Regions from separate parts of the Bacillus paranthracis genome, predicted to be linked through region 1. Evidence: riboswitches for the same ligand, from Rfam matches in the RefSeq annotation. Region 1 holds a riboswitch; the other holds the start of a gene.
The links. A riboswitch is a leader RNA that binds a small molecule or an ion and turns the genes downstream of it on or off. The one in region 1 is predicted to bind preQ1.
Positions count from the first base shown of each region.

Region 1 (9,453 bases):
TGGATTTGAAACACCAAACCAAAACTTTTCATTTTTATAATGGTGTAATATGTGCTGTTTTTTTAGCCATCTTCCAAACTTAGTAACAGGACGAATTGGCTTATGTGCAATATAATGTTTCCATTCATAAACGAGAAGCATAATAATCATTCCAATTCCGAACGAAAGTGCAATAGTAACACTTTTTGTTATAGCATATGATATAAGTAAATATATAGTAAAACTCGGTATACTAAACCATACAGGTAAAAATAACAGTTTTAAATCATCTGGATAGACGTGATGGTCATAATGTAATCTTCTTAGCATTTTTAATAAAAATACGTTTTTAGGTGGTTTTAAGTGAAATAAAAAACGGTGTGTCATATATTCGTTTAGCGTATAAAAAATAATACCAAACAAACAAGCTAACAAACCGATCCATGTGAAAAATTGCATTTTTAAAATAATGATAAAAACAAATAAAATACTATACATAATAACGATATCATGTTGTAAAAAGAACTCTTTCCCCACCCTCTTCATCTTCCTTCCCCCTTTTCAAAAAAAAGAGTCGCAACATATCGTTACGACTATTTCTTTTCTATATCTTATTCTATACGCTTTACAAATTTGCCTGTTGCTCTATTGTCGAGAAAAAATTGTTCGGTCCAAATATATTTTGCTTCGGAATAATATGTTCCACCGCAAACACTGTTACTTCTCCTCTTTGTACCTCTCCAATGATAAGCCCAAATATTTCATGATTTACAGCAAACGTTGGTTGCTTTGTTTGTAGTAATCTTGCTGCATTCTGAAATACCGCTTCATATAGTGGATTTCTATCAGTAATTTCTTTTCTGATTTTTGGTGCTAACGTAATAATGATTTCTTTTCCGTCAATAGTGGTTCGATACATAAAAATCTCCCCTTCAATCTTATGTGAACAACTGTAAAGCTTTGTATGCAAAATGGATAGAATATCCTACTAAAATAATACCTGCTCCGGCTGTTATATAGCCAAGTGCTTTTTGCTTTAATAAAGTTCTGCCAAAATGGACAGAAAAAGCAATATTTACATTCCATAAAATAATACCAACGATAATACAAAGACTATACAAAAAGGCTTCTTGTTTCGTTACCTTCGTAAGCAATGAGCTAAGTGTACTTCCGTATATACCAAACCAAAAAACAAGATTTAATGGATTGGATATCGCAATTAAAAAACCTGCCATAAACGATTGTTTAAGGCCGCCTACCTCTTCTTTTTTATATTCCATATTCGATTGAGAAATTCCTTGTTTTACACTTTGAAATCCTAAATAAAATAATAAGAAAAACCCTGTGCAATACATAAAAGCTTGTACATATGTATACATAAACAGAGAAGATAAACCGAAATAGATGAGAAGCATAAACAAAATATCTGCTGTCATTCCACCAATTCCAACAACCCACGCATGCCAAAAACCTCGTTCAATTCCTCGTTTTAACATTTCAATATTAATTGGACCTACTGGCGCAGCTAATGAAATACCTAATACAATTTGTTGTATAATCGCTCCAAACATCACTCTATCCTTTCTACTTCCTTTACTATTAAGTAATGATGTAATCATTAAAAATAGACTAGCTTTCATGAAAATATGTACTACTAAAATACCCTTTTTTATCCAAAATATGCAAAAGAGCCCTCCAGATGATGGCTCTTACTTTTCTATCTTATAAAGAAAAGGACATTTTCCTTTTATCGGTTCTATATCGTCTCCTATAAAGTATTGTTTCCATTCACGATGATTCGGGTCACCATAATGACTAATGTTAGGATGTTTCGGCAGCTGATCCCACTTTTCAACTCGCTCACGGACCGTTTGCCTAGAATATGCTCCTTTAGGACGATCCCCTTCTAATCCATCAAATATAGTACGTGGCTGAAATCCAATAACGAGAGAATTTCCTAAATGCCTAGTTTTTCGTTGTTTATAGGCTGGTGCGTTTCCAAATGCGAATATCGGTTCCCCGCCAAATGAAAATTCCCATAAGTAATGGTCTGGGTCTTTAGGAATTTGCTTTGGCCATGTTTCCTTATCGTTTTCATGTAAATATTGTAGTACTTTCCAAAAGTAATCACGGTAATATTCCAGTGATTGCTCCTCACATTCCGGTTCTACAAAAAGAAAAAAGCCTCTTCTTACAATTGGACGCTCTTTCATTAGCTCTAAAAAAGATAACATTGTATATGGCAAATGACTCCAATCATTATGAGAGAGAAAGGAATAACGAAGTTCATTCTTTTTTAAAGCTGTTAAGCCGAAATAGCACGGAAAAGTTGGTTCTAGCACAACACTCGAAAAATTTTGAAATTCCTTTGCAACCCAATTCGGTATATCCGTTCTCATTCTCATTCCTTCATTATCTAATAAATAAGACTCATTCATTCTTTCACCTCATTATGTATAGCATTCAATTAAGACTATTACATACTTGGCCTGTCCTATACCTATTTAAAAATTTGGTTAAAAAATTATTTAAAAATACAAAAAAATAAAATCGCTTACTTGACTAAATTCTCCCAATTCGTGTATATTTAAATTAATCATTTAGCAGAATATTCAAGATTATAGCATTTTTAGTTTATATTATCTTTTCAAATGAATTTCACTAAATGAAAAAAGCAAATGTTTTTAGGAGGAATTGTAACATGCAAGGAAAAGTAAAATGGTTTAACAACGAAAAAGGTTTTGGATTTATCGAAATTGAAGGCGCTGACGATGTATTCGTACATTTCTCTGCTATTCAAGGCGAAGGCTACAAAGCTTTAGAAGAAGGTCAAGAAGTATCTTTCGATATCACTGAAGGAAACCGTGGACCTCAAGCTGCTAACGTAGTAAAACTTTAATCCAACATATGACAGGAGGTTACCTTACTTGGTAACCTCCTTTGTTATTCCTTTGTATATTTCCGTTTTCCAGAGCAAAAACTATGTGAAATGCGCACTATACAAAGGAGGAATTATTAATGGGATCAGAAGTAAATGATTTTGAAGAAGTGAAATTCCGTGTAGAAACAGCACAAAAAATGGTAGGATCAGCGACAATTTCAATGGATCCAGATACATTAGAGCATGCTACTACTGCTGTAGAAGCAGCTCGCTCTCAGCTTGAAATTATGAAATCTGTTGCAACAGATTTAGACGAGCCATTTTTAATAAATGAGGAAAAGAAATTAAGCGAGTGTGAGCATCAATTAAATGAAGCGAAGCACTAAAAAACATCCAGAGAGTTTTCTCTGGATGTTTTTTCATGACAACTGTTCCCCATATTTTTTCAATGTTTCTCCAACTGTACATTGTCTTATACAAAAGGAATGAGCATAATACTTACTATTTATCTTTCGATTATGTTCTCGCAAAAAACATCCTTCACAATACGTTTCTAATAAGTCATTTACCTCTGTAATGAGTTGCTTTTTATCCACCTTTGCACCTCTCTATTCGGTTATTTCTTTATGACTATCAATCACTGTTCCTTCTAATGCTTGCGTAGCTAATTGATGTGCTTCTTTATTTTGTTTTCTTGATATAGGCTCACATACAAGTTTTAATTTCATTTGCTTTGCTTTTTGCTCAATTTGGTCTAAATAATGATTTAAATGTTCATCATAACAAGGCCATTCTCCAGCCAATTGCTGCAGTACAACTTGAGAATCTCCGCGAAGCGTGACCGCTTCATACTTAATCCCTAATTCCTCGAGTATATTCATGCTATATAGTAATGATGCATATTCCGCTTCATTATTATCATATATGCCTTCTATATATGCATTACGGCGAATTCGGTATTTTGTATTTCCTTTTTTATAGTATACACATATGCCTATACCAGCTTCTTTCGTCTGTACATCATAGCCGCCATCAAAATAAACGAGTATTTCTTGGGGTTCTTCCTCCACTTGTTTGCTCAGCTTCTTCATTTCCTTTAATGACCATTCTGCATCCATTTCATCGTAAAATAATACTTCTTTCACTCTTCCTGTTTTCTCGAAATCCTCCGCAAATTGAAGTGCTTCTTCTATGTTCATATAATCTGTCGTTAATTCCGTCTGAAAACCGCGTTTTGTTTTATACAACCAATGAATTTTATATTTCATACTAGATTCCCCTTATGTAAGACTTCTTATATGTATCCAGCTAATGAAAGCCTCACTTTATTTTATTATATTTTATCAAGAGTCAAAGAATTATATTCAATATTATCACATGCAAAAAGAGCTATCCCTATAGGAATAGCTCTTTCATCTATTACATAAATCTTTCAAATTGTACTCGTTTATTAATCCAGTACATTACAGGCATACCAATCGCCATAACAACAAATTCACCAATTGCACATGTTAACCAAGTCAACATGAATGGTAAATCAAATGCAAGATGAAGTTCAATTGCAATCATAAACATTGTAATTGTAAAAATGACTGTATTAAAAATCATACGAGCCCAAACACCTTTAATAAATCGCATAGAAATAATCGTCGCAGCTAATGCAAGAATAGATTGCCCTACTCCAAATACTAAATCGTAAGCGATCATAGGTGAAAAAAAGAGATTCGTTAAAAATACACCTAATACAATTCCGTAAATTGCTTTCTTATTAAATACAACGAGATGATTAAACATCTCTGAAATACGAAACTGTACATTCGTAAAGCCAAATGGCTGAATAAGCATAGAAACAGCAATATATAATGCCGCTAAAATACCATTACCGACTAAAGTTCTAATATTCATGACAAAATCTCCTTAGTTTTTTTACGTGGGATGGTTTCGAACCACGTTATTCGTTTTTTAAGCAACAAGATTATATTTTACGCGTTAGCCCCCCTTTCGTCAATAGATTCCTACCATGAACTACCCTTTTTCTTTTAGACAACGTATAATGAAATATATGAAAGATTTAGGAGGTTTTACTTCATGACTGCAACAATTCAAAATGAAAAAGTGATCGTTACCATCTCTGACAAAGGTGCAGAATTACAAAGCGTTCTCTTAAAAGAAGACAATACAGAATACTTATGGCAAGGTGATGCTACTTATTGGGGACGCCGTGCACCAATTTTATTCCCAATCGTCGGCCGATTAGTAGATAATACATACTACGTAGATGGTAAACCTTATTCTTTAACACAACACGGCTTTGCTCGTGATCTTACATTCTCTGTAGAAGAACAAAGTGAAACGAAAATCACCTACATTGTAACTAGTAATGAAGAAACATTAAAAAAATACCCATATGAATTCGAATTACTCGTTTCTTATGAACTAGACGGACAAACCGTTCATGTAACATACGAAGTGAATAACCCTGCTTCAAAAGAGATGTTCTTCTCAATCGGAGCACATCCTGGTTTCAATTTCCCGTTATTAGAGGGCGAGTCATTTACAGATTACCATCTATCTTTTAATGGTCCAGAGCGTTTAGAAACGAGCGTATTAGAAGGACCTTACCTTTCAAATAAGAAGCAACTAATTGCTGAAAGTACGAATGAGTTGCCACTTACATACGACCTATTTAAAAACGATGCACTTATTTTTGAAAATATGAATACAGATGAAATCTCCATCCGTTCTCATAAACATAATAAATTCGTAAAAGTAGAATTTGACGGATTCCCATTTGTCGGCGTATGGACACCAGGCGAGAATGCACCTTTCTTATGTATTGAACCTTGGTACGGAATTGCTGATGAAGTAAATCCAGCAAAAGATTTCAAGGAAAAAAAAGGAATTCAATCTTTACAAGCGAATGAAACATTTACATGTCGTTATAGTATTACAATCGGCTAAGTTACTCTATCCCCTACTTCAAAGAAACATATAGGTAGGGGATCATCTTATCATTTGGAGGTTTCTCATTTTGATTGAAGTATATATTGATGGTGCATCAAAAGGAAATCCTGGTCCTTCTGGTGCAGGCGTATTTATTAAAGGGGTTCAACCCGCTGTACAATTATCATTGCCCCTTGGGACAATGTCCAATCATGAAGCGGAATACCACGCTTTACTTGCGGCATTAAAATATTGCACGGAGCATAATTATAACATTGTCTCTTTTCGTACAGATTCGCAACTTGTTGAGCGAGCTGTCGAAAAAGAATACGCAAAAAATAAAATGTTTGCACCACTATTAGAGGAAGCACTGCAGTACATAAAAAGTTTCGATCTCTTTTTTATTAAGTGGATTCCAAGTAGTCAAAATAAAGTTGCTGATGAGTTAGCTAGAAAAGCTATCTTACAAAATTAACGGGGGTATGAGTGTGAAAAAAGATTGGATTGCTCCTCTTGCTTTATTATTTGTGTCTTTTATTTGGGGAGCTACATTTGTTGTCGTTCAAAATGCTATGTCTTTCGTTGGACCATTTACTTTTAATGGTATACGTTTTTTATTCGCTGGAATCATTTTATTATTCGTTCAAATGATTTTCTCAAAAAAAACTTCAAAACAACATATAAAACAGAGTAGCCTCGCTGGATTAACCGTTGGATTCTTTTTATGCGTCGGCTATGTATTACAAACATTCGGCTTACTTTATACAACTTCTTCAAAAGCTGGTTTCTTAACAGGGCTTAGTATCGTTATGGTACCAATCTTGTCTTTTATCTTTTTAAAACAAAAAGCTACTATTTTTATCGTAATTGGCATTGCTGTAGCAACAGCGGGTTTATATTTATTAACAGCAAGTGATTCTTTTCAATTAAACATTGGAGATATACTCGTTCTCGGTTGTGCAGTTGCTTTCGCTGCTCATATTCTCGTTAACGGCTTCTTCTCTAAAAAAATATCACCTTTATTGTTAAGCACATCGCAAGTATTAGCTGTCGGTATGTTTTCTTCTATTTGCGCCTTTTTGTTTGAAGATTGGGAAAAATTATTTTCAGTAGCACTATGGACGAATTCTTCCTTTTTATTTGCTCTATTTCTAACTTCCCTGTTCGCGACATCCATTGCTTTTTTCATTCAAACATCAGCACAAAAACATACGTCTCCAACGAGAGTAGCAATTATTTTCGCAATGGAGCCCGTTTTCGCTGCCTTAACAGGCGTTCTCGTTGCAAACGAACAACTTTCTATTTCCGCTATTATCGGATGCCTCTGTATTTTCCTAGGCATGATTTTTGTTGAATTACCTTCTAAAACAAAAAAAGAAGCGCAGGCTGCGTGAAGTTACGCTTGTAACTTCCGCATAAAAGCCTTAGCGCTTTTTTTATCTGTAATCTCTTCTTCTTTCAATCGTTCTAATAACGCAACAAAATAACTGCCATCAAACTGCAATTGATGCTTAATTGTCGCTTCTATTGCTGCGTTTACAATGCCATCAGATGCACCCGTATATCCTTGTCCGAACATAATAAATCCTTGTGCTTCCTCTGATAATTTAAATCCTTTCGTATGTAAGAATGAAAGATAATCTTCTACTGTTTGCATGTTATTCCCACCTACTCAAAAATTCTCCACTTCCTATCATACATGTTTTTATACGCCATGAGAATGAAATTTCTTTGACAACTTTGTAAATCAGCCTATACTCTACTTGCAATGGAGGATTTCCTTATAATATGGAGGAATATGTACAGTGGAACTTATTTCATATTAAAGGGGAGACACGATGAAACAAGCACTATTAATTATCGATGCGCAGCAAGAATTAATGGATGGAAATGAACAAGAAAGTGAAGTTTTTCGTAAAACCGAATTATTATCTACACTCAATACAGCCGTGCAGAAAGCAATAGATGCCAATGCCCTTATTGTTTTCGTAAGAGATATCGATGTTGCTTCTGGTAGCGGAGAAGGCTTTGAAGTACATAATCAAATTCAAGTACCTCAATCTGCAATCCTTATTAATAAAGCCGCAACAAATTCATTCTATGGTACTTCTTTACTTGAACTGTTAAAAGAAGAAAAAATTAACCATATCGTTATAGGTGGATGTAAAACAGAACATTGTATCGACACCGCTGTTCGAACAGCAACTGTACAAGGATTTGATGTTACATTAATTAAAAACGGTCATTCCACAACTGATTCTGACGTATTGACTGCAGAACAAATTATCTCTCACCATAATAAAATTCTCCATGGTCATTATAATGTTGATCATTTTTCTATGGTAAGGGATATCGAGGAAGACCTCTTTCAGCCGACTCATAATCAATATCGTGATTAGCGAAAAAGAATCCTTCGTTCAGAAGGATTCTTTTTCACCCAAAAATTTGTGCTGCAATGCTATATAACTCATTATTCCTTTTTAATAATTGACCGCTATTTTTCATCATAATTGGTGGTGTATTCACCTTTTTAAAACCAGTAATCTCTAATACTTTCATGAAATCTTTCTTTCCTTCTAGTACATCAATTCTTAATTTACCATTATGCCCTTTTGCTAAATCATGTACAATTCTCATTGCCATCTCATCATTTTTAGCAACAACCGGTCCTATTATTTTATTTTCTGGTGTTTGTATGCTTAAACCGTAACCTAATACATTTTGTTCCTTGTCCCTTACAACAGTGCACTGTTCACTTTGCATAATTCTTTTCTTTAAAAACTCTTTTCTATTTGTTCCAAACGCATATTCATCTATTTTTATTATTTTTTCTAACTCACCCTCTTCATAGTTCATCACATAATCTTCATTTCTTACACAATAATCATTCGCATTGTACGAGTTACATATGTATTTAGAAACATAACTTACTGCTCTAAATCCTAATTTTTCATATAAAGGTTTTCCTTCATCCGTAGCAATAAGCATAAATGGAGTTTGAGCTGATACGCTATTCATGCATGAATTTGTAATCATCTTTCCAATTCCTCTTCCCTTATAATCTGGATGTACAATTACCATTCCGATAGATGCCAACGCCTCCCCATATAATATTATTGCTGCGCTAGCAATAAGTTCCTTTCTCTCATTCCATACGCCGTATACAATACCTGAGTTAAAAATTGTTTCAACTTCTTCCCTGTTATAATCCCAACCAATATAAGATGATAATGCTACAATATCGCCTATTTGTTCTTCCTTAAGACGCTCTACGCTAAATTCCAATTCAATCATACTCCACCCCTTATCTAGCCATCTTCCCAATTCAACTTGTACATGTTACCCTTTATTTGTCACACACATATCCTATTTTGACCAAGACTATATTGTAAGTGAGGTGACAACATGCCCATTACAAATCGATTTTCTACCACCACTAACGGCGCACTTGCGATTACAGGAAACACACTCGGTTTAAGTAAAATCAGTAATCAAAACCGTGCTGGTACAATCGGGGCAATTGGCGCATTTATAACTACCAATACCGCTTTACAAGTAACTTCTTTTCCTGCTGGTACAACATTAAACTATACACAAAATAGTTCTACCGCTCTTTTAAATATACCTGCTGGTAGTACGATTCTTTACGC
Region 1 is NZ_CP101135.1:1,614,770-1,624,222, reverse strand. Features, by position in the region: gene NLJ82_RS08280 (sterol desaturase family protein) at 1-525, opposite strand, end outside; gene NLJ82_RS08275 (hypothetical protein) at 605-898, opposite strand; gene NLJ82_RS08270 (LysE family transporter) at 918-1,550, opposite strand; gene NLJ82_RS08265 (YqcI/YcgG family protein) at 1,689-2,417, opposite strand; gene cspB (cold shock-like protein CspB) at 2,681-2,878, shown strand; gene NLJ82_RS08255 (DUF2564 family protein) at 2,998-3,246, shown strand; gene NLJ82_RS08250 (zinc-finger domain-containing protein) at 3,280-3,456, opposite strand; gene NLJ82_RS08245 (ribonuclease H family protein) at 3,469-4,128, opposite strand; gene NLJ82_RS08240 (QueT transporter family protein) at 4,280-4,765, opposite strand; PreQ1 riboswitch class I at 4,772-4,816, opposite strand; gene NLJ82_RS08235 (aldose 1-epimerase family protein) at 4,949-5,821, shown strand; gene NLJ82_RS08230 (reverse transcriptase-like protein) at 5,892-6,278, shown strand; gene NLJ82_RS08225 (DMT family transporter) at 6,292-7,197, shown strand; gene NLJ82_RS08220 (DUF6123 family protein) at 7,200-7,460, opposite strand; gene NLJ82_RS08215 (cysteine hydrolase family protein) at 7,642-8,202, shown strand; gene NLJ82_RS08210 (GNAT family N-acetyltransferase) at 8,237-9,097, opposite strand; gene NLJ82_RS08205 (CLIPPER-2 domain-containing protein) at 9,209-9,453, shown strand, end outside.

Region 2 (9,453 bases), 230 kb from region 1:
GAAATTGAAATGTTAAATGATACAGAAGTGAATGTAAAGCCACGTCGTGATAAATGGAGTATTATTCAAATTTTGCATCACTTGCATTTAGTTGAACAATCTGTCACGTCTGCCCTTGTATATGCCTTACAAAAAAATGAAAGAAACACGACTCCATTTAAAGACCTCCAACTTACGCTGGATCGCACACATAAACGAGAAGCTCCTCAGCAAATGAAACCAACAGAAACGCTAATGAAAAAACAGCAAGGAATCCAATTACTAGAACATTCACGACAAGAATTATTACATGCGCTTCATAGCGTTATAGATGAAAAAGACCTATTTGAAAATGGGTTAAAGCATCCTGTTTTTAATGATCTGAATTTATATCAGTGGGTTCAATTTCTTGATTTGCATGAACAAAGACATCTTACGCAGTTAAAAGAAGCGAAACACGCAATTTTACAGCGATAATTAGGAAGAAGTGGGAGACCACTTCTTTTTCATATGTGCATAGTTTTTCTTCTTATTTTGGAATACTACAGAGAGAAAGAAAAGAAGGAGTTGAAAAGTATGTCCAATAAAAAGAAAGAAGAAGAGCGCGCTTGGAAAGCACGTAAAGAAAATCAAAAACCACATGGAAAAGTGAAAGCTTTTGCTGAATTAGTTGAAGGAACAGAAAAAACGTGATGAGTATTTCATCACGTTTTTTGTATGAGTGGAAAAGTTAATAAGAAAGTTGTACCTGTACCTTTTTCACTTATAATATCAATTTTTCCGTTCATAGCTTGCACAACACTGAATACGACCATCATTCCAAGACCAGTACCTTTTTCTTTTGTTGAATAGAAAGGGGATCCAAGACGTTTTACTTGTTCTTGATCCATACCAACTCCTGTATCTTTTATATATAATTGAATATGTTTATGATCAGGAACTAATGTGAAATAAAGATCACCGCCTTTTGGCATGGCCTCAATGCAGTTTTTTAAAATATTTAACAAACATTGATTTAGTTTTTGTTTTTCTCCCGCGATAAAAAAAGAAGTACTTTGCTTTATATAATGTGTACGCACATTTGTTAAATTAGCAAGCGGTGTAATTAACGATAATGCATGCAGTAGTTCTTCTTCTAACTGTAATGTTTGTTCTTTTTCAATACTTGGTTTTGCAAAGGTTAAATAATCTGTAAGAACGTGATTTGCTTGTTCGATTCCGTTGATGGCTATGTCAATATATAATTTTCGCTCTTGCTCAGTGCATGTACCTGACTGCAAAAGTTGTAAAAATCCTTTTGTTGAAGTTAACGGATTGCGAATCTCATGAGAGATGGACGCTGCCATTTCGCCAATTAAATGAAATTTTTCAGCATTCATAAGTTCGTTTTGGAGACGAACTTGAGTTTGTAATATGTGTAGTAAATATAAAATAAGAATCGTACCAAGTATCGTACATAACTCATACACAATAATATGTGGTATATAATCAGTCTTATTTGTAACCTTTGAAAGGAAGAAAGGTATCCAACTCAATCCGTATGTGAGACTGTATATAATAGCGAGTATTATTTTTATACGATTAGAAGTTCGATTGAAAAATTTATATGTAAATAGTAGAACAATAAATAGAAGGATAGAACCGATAAGCGATGGGAAAACACCTATTCCTCCTAATAAGAAGCGATATATATTTAATACAACTAATATTGATCCACCAGCAATAGGACCTCCGGTTAATGTACCGACAACTAATACGATATGACGCATATCAAATTGAAATCCATAATTTGTTTTTGCTGCGAAAGTGATACATAGTATAGTAACGAGGCAGCATAATACAATAAATATAGCTGAATTTAATTTAGGAGAGCGTTTCCCTTTTTGATTCCAAAATAAATGGTATACGAGCATTGTAACAAGGATGAATAATATATTTAGAAAGAGATAAATAATAAAGGATTTCAGTGGGATGCCTCCTCTCTTCTTATAGTAAATTAATCATACTATAAAATGAAAGAAATGAAATGAGAAATAGCGGAAAAATCAGAAATTTTTTCTGGTAGTATACAATATGTTACAATAAGCTTTGTCAATGAAAGAAGGAATTCCGTGCAATGCACGGGAGAGGTTCGCGAACTCCCTCTATAAAAAACTATGGAAACAACAATATCTTTAGGTATTGTTTTGTTTTTTTATTGTGACAGTTCAAGAACGTTCTTTCTTCTTATTCGTAGTAGAGAAGGAGAATGAGTGAAATGAAAAAAGAAAAGGCAGTTGTTGTTTTTAGTGGAGGACAAGATAGTACGACATGTTTATTTTGGGCAATGGAGCAGTTTGCAGAAGTAGAGGCTGTAACGTTTAATTACAATCAACGTCATAAGTTAGAAATTGATTGTGCAGCGGAAATTGCAAAAGAGCTAGGAATTAAACATACAGTACTAGATATGAGTCTATTAAATCAACTTGCTCCAAATGCGTTAACGAGAACGGATATGGAGATTACACATGAAGAAGGGGAATTACCATCGACGTTTGTAGATGGACGAAATTTACTATTCTTATCATTTGCTGCTGTATTAGCAAAACAAGTTGGAGCACGTCATATTGTAACGGGTGTATGTGAAACTGATTTTAGTGGTTATCCAGATTGCCGTGACGTGTTTGTGAAATCGTTAAACGTTACTTTAAATTTATCCATGGATTATCCGTTTGTGATTCATACACCACTTATGTGGATTGATAAAGCGGAAACATGGAAATTATCAGATGAACTTGGAGCATTCGAGTTTGTTCGAGAAAAAACATTAACATGTTATAACGGAATCATTGGTGATGGTTGCGGTGAATGTCCAGCATGTCAACTTCGTAAAGCAGGATTAGATACGTACCTACAAGAACGCGAAGGAGCGAGTAACTAATGGATAATTTCTTTGGATTTCGCATCGTAGAAAATTTGCAAAAAATGGACAAGGATATTCAGCGTAAACAGCTCAAATATCATAATAAACGAGTAATGGTCAGCAAGGAATTTACATTTGATGCAGCACACCATTTACACTGTTATGAAGGGAAATGTAAAAACTTACATGGTCACACATATAAAGTTGTATTTGGGATTAGTGGATATGTAAATGAAATCGGTCTTGCAATTGACTTTGGAGATATAAAAGAAATTTGGAAGAATGAAATAGAAATTTATTTAGATCATCGTTATTTAAACGAAACGTTACCAGCGATGAATACAACTGCTGAAAATATGGTCGTTTGGATTTATGAAAAGATGGCAGAAGCGTTAACAAAAGATAATCGTGTGAATGAATATAAAGGAGCTCGTGTTGAATTTGTTCGTCTATTTGAGACTCCGACTAGTTATGCAGAAGTAAGACGGGAGTGGATGCTCGATGAGTAAAATCCCTGTCTTAGAAATATTTGGTCCGACTATTCAAGGTGAAGGAATGGTTGTAGGACAAAAGACGATGTTTATCCGTACAGCTGGCTGTGATTATAGCTGCGCTTGGTGTGATTCTGCTTTTACGTGGGATGGATCGGCTAAAGATCAAATTAGACAGATGACAGCAGAAGACGTTTGGAATGAGCTTGTAGAAATTGGCGGCGAAAATTTTTCTCATGTTACGATTTCAGGTGGAAATCCGGTATTGTTGAAAAATATTGAGTTTCTTCTTTCTATATTAAAAGAGAATGGAATGCGAACGGCAATCGAAACGCAAGGGAGCAAATGGCAAGATTGGTTACTTGAAATTGATGAAATAACGATTTCTCCGAAGCCGCCAAGCTCGACGATGAATACTGATTTTCAGAAGTTAGATGATGTAATTCAGAAGCTAGCAGGAAAAGATATTAGCTTAAAGGTAGTAGTATTTGACGATTATGATTTTGAGTATGCAGTTAAGATGCACGAACGTTATCCAGAGGTACCATTTTTCTTACAAGTAGGAAATGATGATACAAAAACTGTGGATGATGCGATGTTGATTAAAAAGCTATTAGATAAGTATGAGTGGCTTATTGAAAAAGCGGTTAACTGCAAAGAAATGAATAATGCAAAAGTATTGCCGCAGCTTCATGCGTTAGTATGGGGAAATAAACGCGGAGTATAATGAGAAGGGATGTTTAAAATGGCAGGAAGATTAGATGAAGATTTAAAAGATGTAACATTATTAGGAAATCAAAATACAAAATATTTATTTGAATATAGCCCAGAAATTTTAGAGGTTTTTGATAATAATCATCCAAACCGTGATTATTTTGTAAAATTCAATTGTCCTGAATTTACAAGCTTATGTCCGAAAACAGGCCAACCGGATTTTGCAACAATTTATATTAGCTACATTCCAGAACAAAGAATGGTAGAGAGTAAATCTTTAAAACTATATTTATTTAGTTTCCGCAATCATGGTGACTTCCACGAAGATTGTATGAACGTTATTATGAATGACTTAATTAAATTAATGGATCCACGTTACATCGAGGTATGGGGTAAATTCACACCACGTGGAGGGATTTCAATTGATCCTTACTGTAACTACGGTCGCCCAGGAACAAAGTATGAACAAATGGCTGACTACCGCATGATGAACCATGATTTATATCCAGAAACAATTGATAATCGTTAATATATAATAGAAAGAAAGGATCTGTATGTTATACAGATCCTTTCTTTCTATTATATTATGCATTTTGATTAATGACAGTATAGTTTTTATGACTAACAACTGTAAGAGGTTCCATATCTAGTTCTCTAAAATTCTCCATAATTGTTATATCTACAATAACAGAGTTTTGATTTACTTTTTGAACACGGCCTTGCATTCCACCTTTAAATTCAATGATATCTCCAGTTTCTGCGATCTGCATAAGCAACTCTCCTTGTTACAGTTTTTCCAAAAAAGAATAATTTGGGATTTTTTATTTTCCTTTATTTTGAACTATGTTTCCTGTTTTGTAAATGTTTTCAAAGTAAAAATTCAAAAAATATTCACTTTTTGTAAGAAAATATGTAGAAAAGCCATGTTTTTTGAGAAGAAATAGGAGAAATGCAAAAATCTTTATATAGAGTTATAATAAAGAAATACAATAACCTATTAAAGTGGGAGAAATTAGAGGCGGTAAAATGATGTTTGAATTTGTGGGGAGTGTTATAGCATTAATTTTATTTGTATTTTCTTATATACATTTAAAAAAGATTCGTCATCATGAAACGACTACATATTTTGATGGGATGGATGGTATACATGCTGGGGTCACACATGAGAGTGGCGGGGATATGTAAAGGTGTATAACTTTCTTTTTTTGCGTGGTATGATATGTAAAAATAGTACATAATAGAGTTCGTAAGTGATGAATGGAGAGTGGAAAGAATGAAGATTTCTTTTATTCGTCATGGTCGCTTAAATCGTACTATAGAACCAATGACGGTTACATCCTTTCATGAATGGATGAAAGGATATGACTTACATACTATAACAGAAAAAGCACCTATACCAATGGAAACAAGAGAAGTGGTTGAGGCAGCAAAATTGATTGTATCAAGTGATCAACGGTGTGCTGTACAATCAGCAGCTGAATTAGTGGATTCTTTATCTTTTATCCAAAATTCTCTTTTTAGGGAAGCTGAAATTCCGACGAGTTTTTATGCTCCAAAATGGTTGAAGTGTAAACCTAACGTATGGATGTTTATCGGACGAACAGTATGGATACTTGGTTACCATAAAGATGTTGAGTCTTATAAGGAAGCAAGAGAAAGGGCAAAGCAGGCGGCTTACGTATTACACCGTTACGCTCTCGTACATGGAAGTATTGCTCTTGTAGGTCATAATTATGTGAATGGAATGATTGGTGCCGAACTGAGAGCGATGGGATGGTCTGGTTCTCCTATCTTGCACAGAGAGCCATGGGGATGTACAACATATACGTTTCATGAGGCGATGAATGGAAATGTATTAAATACGAATTTAACATAAAAGCACACGATTTATATAAATCGTGTGCTTTTTTTAAGATATAGAAATTTTGATGTTTAATGGTTTTACGAGATGTGCATAAGGTTCGCCTACAAGCATAACGATTTGATCTTTTTTATAACCTAGTTTTTCGTATAGTGAATAGGCACGTTTGTTTTCTAAATTAACAAGTAATGCGATTTTTTCATACTCCTTTTCAGTTGCATGTATTTCAGCAGCTTCAATTAATTTAGAACCAATTCCTTTTCCGCCATATACACTTGAAACGGATAAAGTATCAATGTAATATTCATCAAGCTCGGCTTCTTTTTCTAACGTAATCGATTCATCTTTATGTAATTCTCTTAAGTGATGTACGATTGGTGCATCAAGCATTGTTGCTTCACTACCGTGATAAGCGACAATAACTCCAACTGCATCCCCGTCTTGTTCATATACAAAACAGTTTTCATAGCTCAGTCGATTTTTCTCTTTTGAGAACCATGTTTCAAGTCCTAGTAATACTTCTGTCTCAACTGTGCTACCTGTGATTTTTTCAGCAATTTCGTGCAGAGCGTTATACAATAAAGGTGCTACCAGTTTCGCATCTGTCTTTTTTGCTTTCCGAATCATAGTATCCCTCCTAGTTCTATTTATATATTGTAGCATAGTGGTATGGAACTTTGCATAATTGAATGTCGAAATGTTTGATATAGAGAAGTAGCTATGTTAGTATATGATATTTAGTGGACATATAATTAAGAGATATCTTTTGAAAAATAATGAAAATGAAATGAAGGTATAGCATCTGGATAATTTTACAGTTGTTGACCTATAGAATATAAGTTAAAATAAAATATTGCATAGAGGTGAAATACATGGATAAAGAATTAGCAAATACAATTTTGGATCAGCTGAAAAATGGTGAAATAAAGGAGTATGTTGTTACGAAAGATGTATTTTATACGTTCAGAGAAGTTTTAGTAAATCGAGAAGACTTTAAACATTTCATTGGTAACGCACAGCGCGGCGGACAGGTCATTTATACATACTCAGAAACGCCACGTTCGTAACTAGAAGAATATAGGGAGGAGACTTATGGGCGATTTTAAACAAGGCATATTACCGCATTGGGATTATATGTGGAAAGATAGAGCCGGCAACCGATTTATGGGAATGGTCATGTATCCAGAGAAAAGAAAGTGTTCGACAAAAATGCTTCAGAAAATAAAAAGAGCATATGAAGAGGCTGTAGAAATTAAAATAACTGTACAAGTTCAACATACGTATCAGTACATAGAAGGAATGATTGTATACTTTGATGAAGAAGCTCCTGTATGTACAATGATTGATAAAGATGAAAATCCACATCATATATTTGTAAAAGATATTGTGCGTATTGAGCACTCTGCATAATCTTTTCATAAATAAGCTGCATTTCCATAATAATAATCTTTTTCTATAATAGTTATCTTTTAGTATGTAACGCGAATCGAAAGTATATGTATAATATTTAATAAAGTAAAATTGATAAATGTAATCGTTTTTTAGAACAGATTATCGTTTCATGTCTGTTCTTTTTTGCGTGATGCTGGAGAAATATATTCCTCCAGCATTTGCCGTTTTATGACAAAATATATTGTTAACTTTTTTAAAAATAAGGTTAAATTCGTTGACAACTTTTTTGAAAAGCACTTTATTGACATGAGTTTTAGAATGTTGTTTCATAGTCATTGTATTGAAAAAAATCGACGGTCTTGTCGAAAAGTAAAAGTTAAAAAAAGAAAGAATTTATACATATATCTTGTGTCTTATTTTGAAACGTAATACAATATATAGAGAAATCAAGAAACAACATACAGAGAGTATAGATTGAAAAGGGAGGGTCGGAAATGTTAGTTGCATATGATTCTATGACAGGAAACGTGAAGCGTTTCATTCACAAATTAAATATGCCGGCCGTTCAAATTGGTGAAGATCTAGTAATAGATGAAGACTTTATTTTAATTACGTATACAACAGGTTTTGGCAATGTACCAGAACGTGTTTTAGAATTTTTAGAGCGCAATAATGAAAAATTAAAAGGCGTATCTGCAAGCGGCAATCGTAACTGGGGAGACATGTTCGGTGCAAGTGCTGACAAAATTTCTGCTAAATATGAAGTGCCTATTGTATCAAAATTTGAGTTATCAGGAACAAATAACGATGTAGAATATTTTAAGGAAAGGGTGCGGGAGATTGCGACACATTGAACTGAATAATGAAATCACGCAAATGCAGGACGGTTTTTATCAGCTTCATAAAGATAAAGAGGCATTAGAAGTCTTTATGGAAGAAGCTAGAGAGAATACCGTTCATTTTAATAGCGTGGCAGAGCGAATGGAGTATATGAAAGAACATGATTACTATTACAACGTTCTGGACGAGTATAACTTGGAGGAAGTAGAAGAGGTATATAACATCGCTTATGGTGAAAACTTCGAGTTCCAATCTTATATGGCAGCATCTAAGTTCTACAAAGATTATGCGTTAAAAACAAATGATCAAAAACAATACTTAGAAAGCTATGAAGATCGTGTAGCAATTGTGTCATTATACTTAGGACGCGGTGATGTTGCGAAGGCAAAACAATTCGCAAGCATGATTGTCAAACAAAACTACCAACCAGCGACACCAACCTTTTTAAATGCGGGAAGAAGCAGAAGAGGAGAAATGGTGTCTTGTTTCTTGTTAGAGATGGATGATAGCTTAAATTCAATCGGCTTTAACATTAATACTGCAATGCAATTATCAAAAATCGGTGGTGGAGTAGCTTTAAACTTATCTAAGCTACGCGCACGCGGTGAGCAAATTAAAGGTATCGACAACGCTGCAAGTGGTGTAGTACCTGTTATGAAATTACTTGAAGATTCGTTTTCATATGCGAATCAACTTGGCCAACGAAAAGGTGCTGGCGCAGTATACTTAAACATTTTCCATTGGGATATTATTGAATTCCTTGATACAAAAAAAATAAATGCCGATGAGAAGAGCCGTATTCAGTCTCTATCAATCGGAATTATCGTTCCAAGTAAGTTCTTTGAGCTTGCTGAGAAAAACGAACCTTTCCATGTTTTCGCGCCTTATACGGTGTATAAAGAATACGGAAAGCATTTAGATGACATTGATATCGATGAAATGTACGATGAATTAATGAGCAATCCGAAAGTGAAGAAGAAGCCGCTAGATATTAGTGCACGTGATATGCTTATTAAAATTGCTATGATCCAGCTTGAGTCTGGTTATCCGTACTTAATGTTTAAATCAAATGCAAATAACCAACATCCATTGAAGGATATTGGAACTGTGAAGATGTCGAACTTGTGTTAAATATGTAGCACCTTCTAGTAGAAATGCTAGTCGAAAACTCCGTTAAACGGGGAAAGCCTCAAATTTGAGGTAACCTACCGTGCTAAATCTTATCTTAGAATGAAAATATAAAAGTTCAGAATGTATCTTATTATTTTGTATAG
Region 2 is NZ_CP101135.1:1,381,029-1,390,481, forward strand. Features, by position in the region: gene NLJ82_RS06965 (DinB family protein) at 1-456, shown strand, start outside; gene NLJ82_RS06970 (DUF6254 family protein) at 556-672, shown strand; gene kinB (sporulation sensor histidine kinase KinB) at 684-1,892, opposite strand; PreQ1 riboswitch class I at 2,100-2,143, shown strand; gene queC (7-cyano-7-deazaguanine synthase QueC) at 2,237-2,899, shown strand; gene queD (6-carboxytetrahydropterin synthase QueD) at 2,899-3,390, shown strand; gene queE (7-carboxy-7-deazaguanine synthase QueE) at 3,383-4,099, shown strand; gene queF (preQ(1) synthase) at 4,118-4,615, shown strand; gene NLJ82_RS07000 (YkvS family protein) at 4,671-4,856, opposite strand; gene NLJ82_RS07005 (hypothetical protein) at 5,089-5,271, shown strand; gene NLJ82_RS07010 (histidine phosphatase family protein) at 5,360-5,962, shown strand; gene NLJ82_RS07015 (GNAT family N-acetyltransferase) at 5,996-6,574, opposite strand; gene ykzS (protein YkzS) at 6,820-7,014, shown strand; gene NLJ82_RS07025 (hypothetical protein) at 7,040-7,357, shown strand; gene nrdI (class Ib ribonucleoside-diphosphate reductase assembly flavoprotein NrdI) at 7,834-8,193, shown strand; partial or broken gene NLJ82_RS07035 (ribonucleotide reductase barrel domain-containing protein) at 8,180-9,307, shown strand.
Region 2: linked by a shared signal. The riboswitch ahead of queC (7-cyano-7-deazaguanine synthase QueC) and the one ahead of NLJ82_RS08240 (QueT transporter family protein) in region 1 are both predicted to bind preQ1.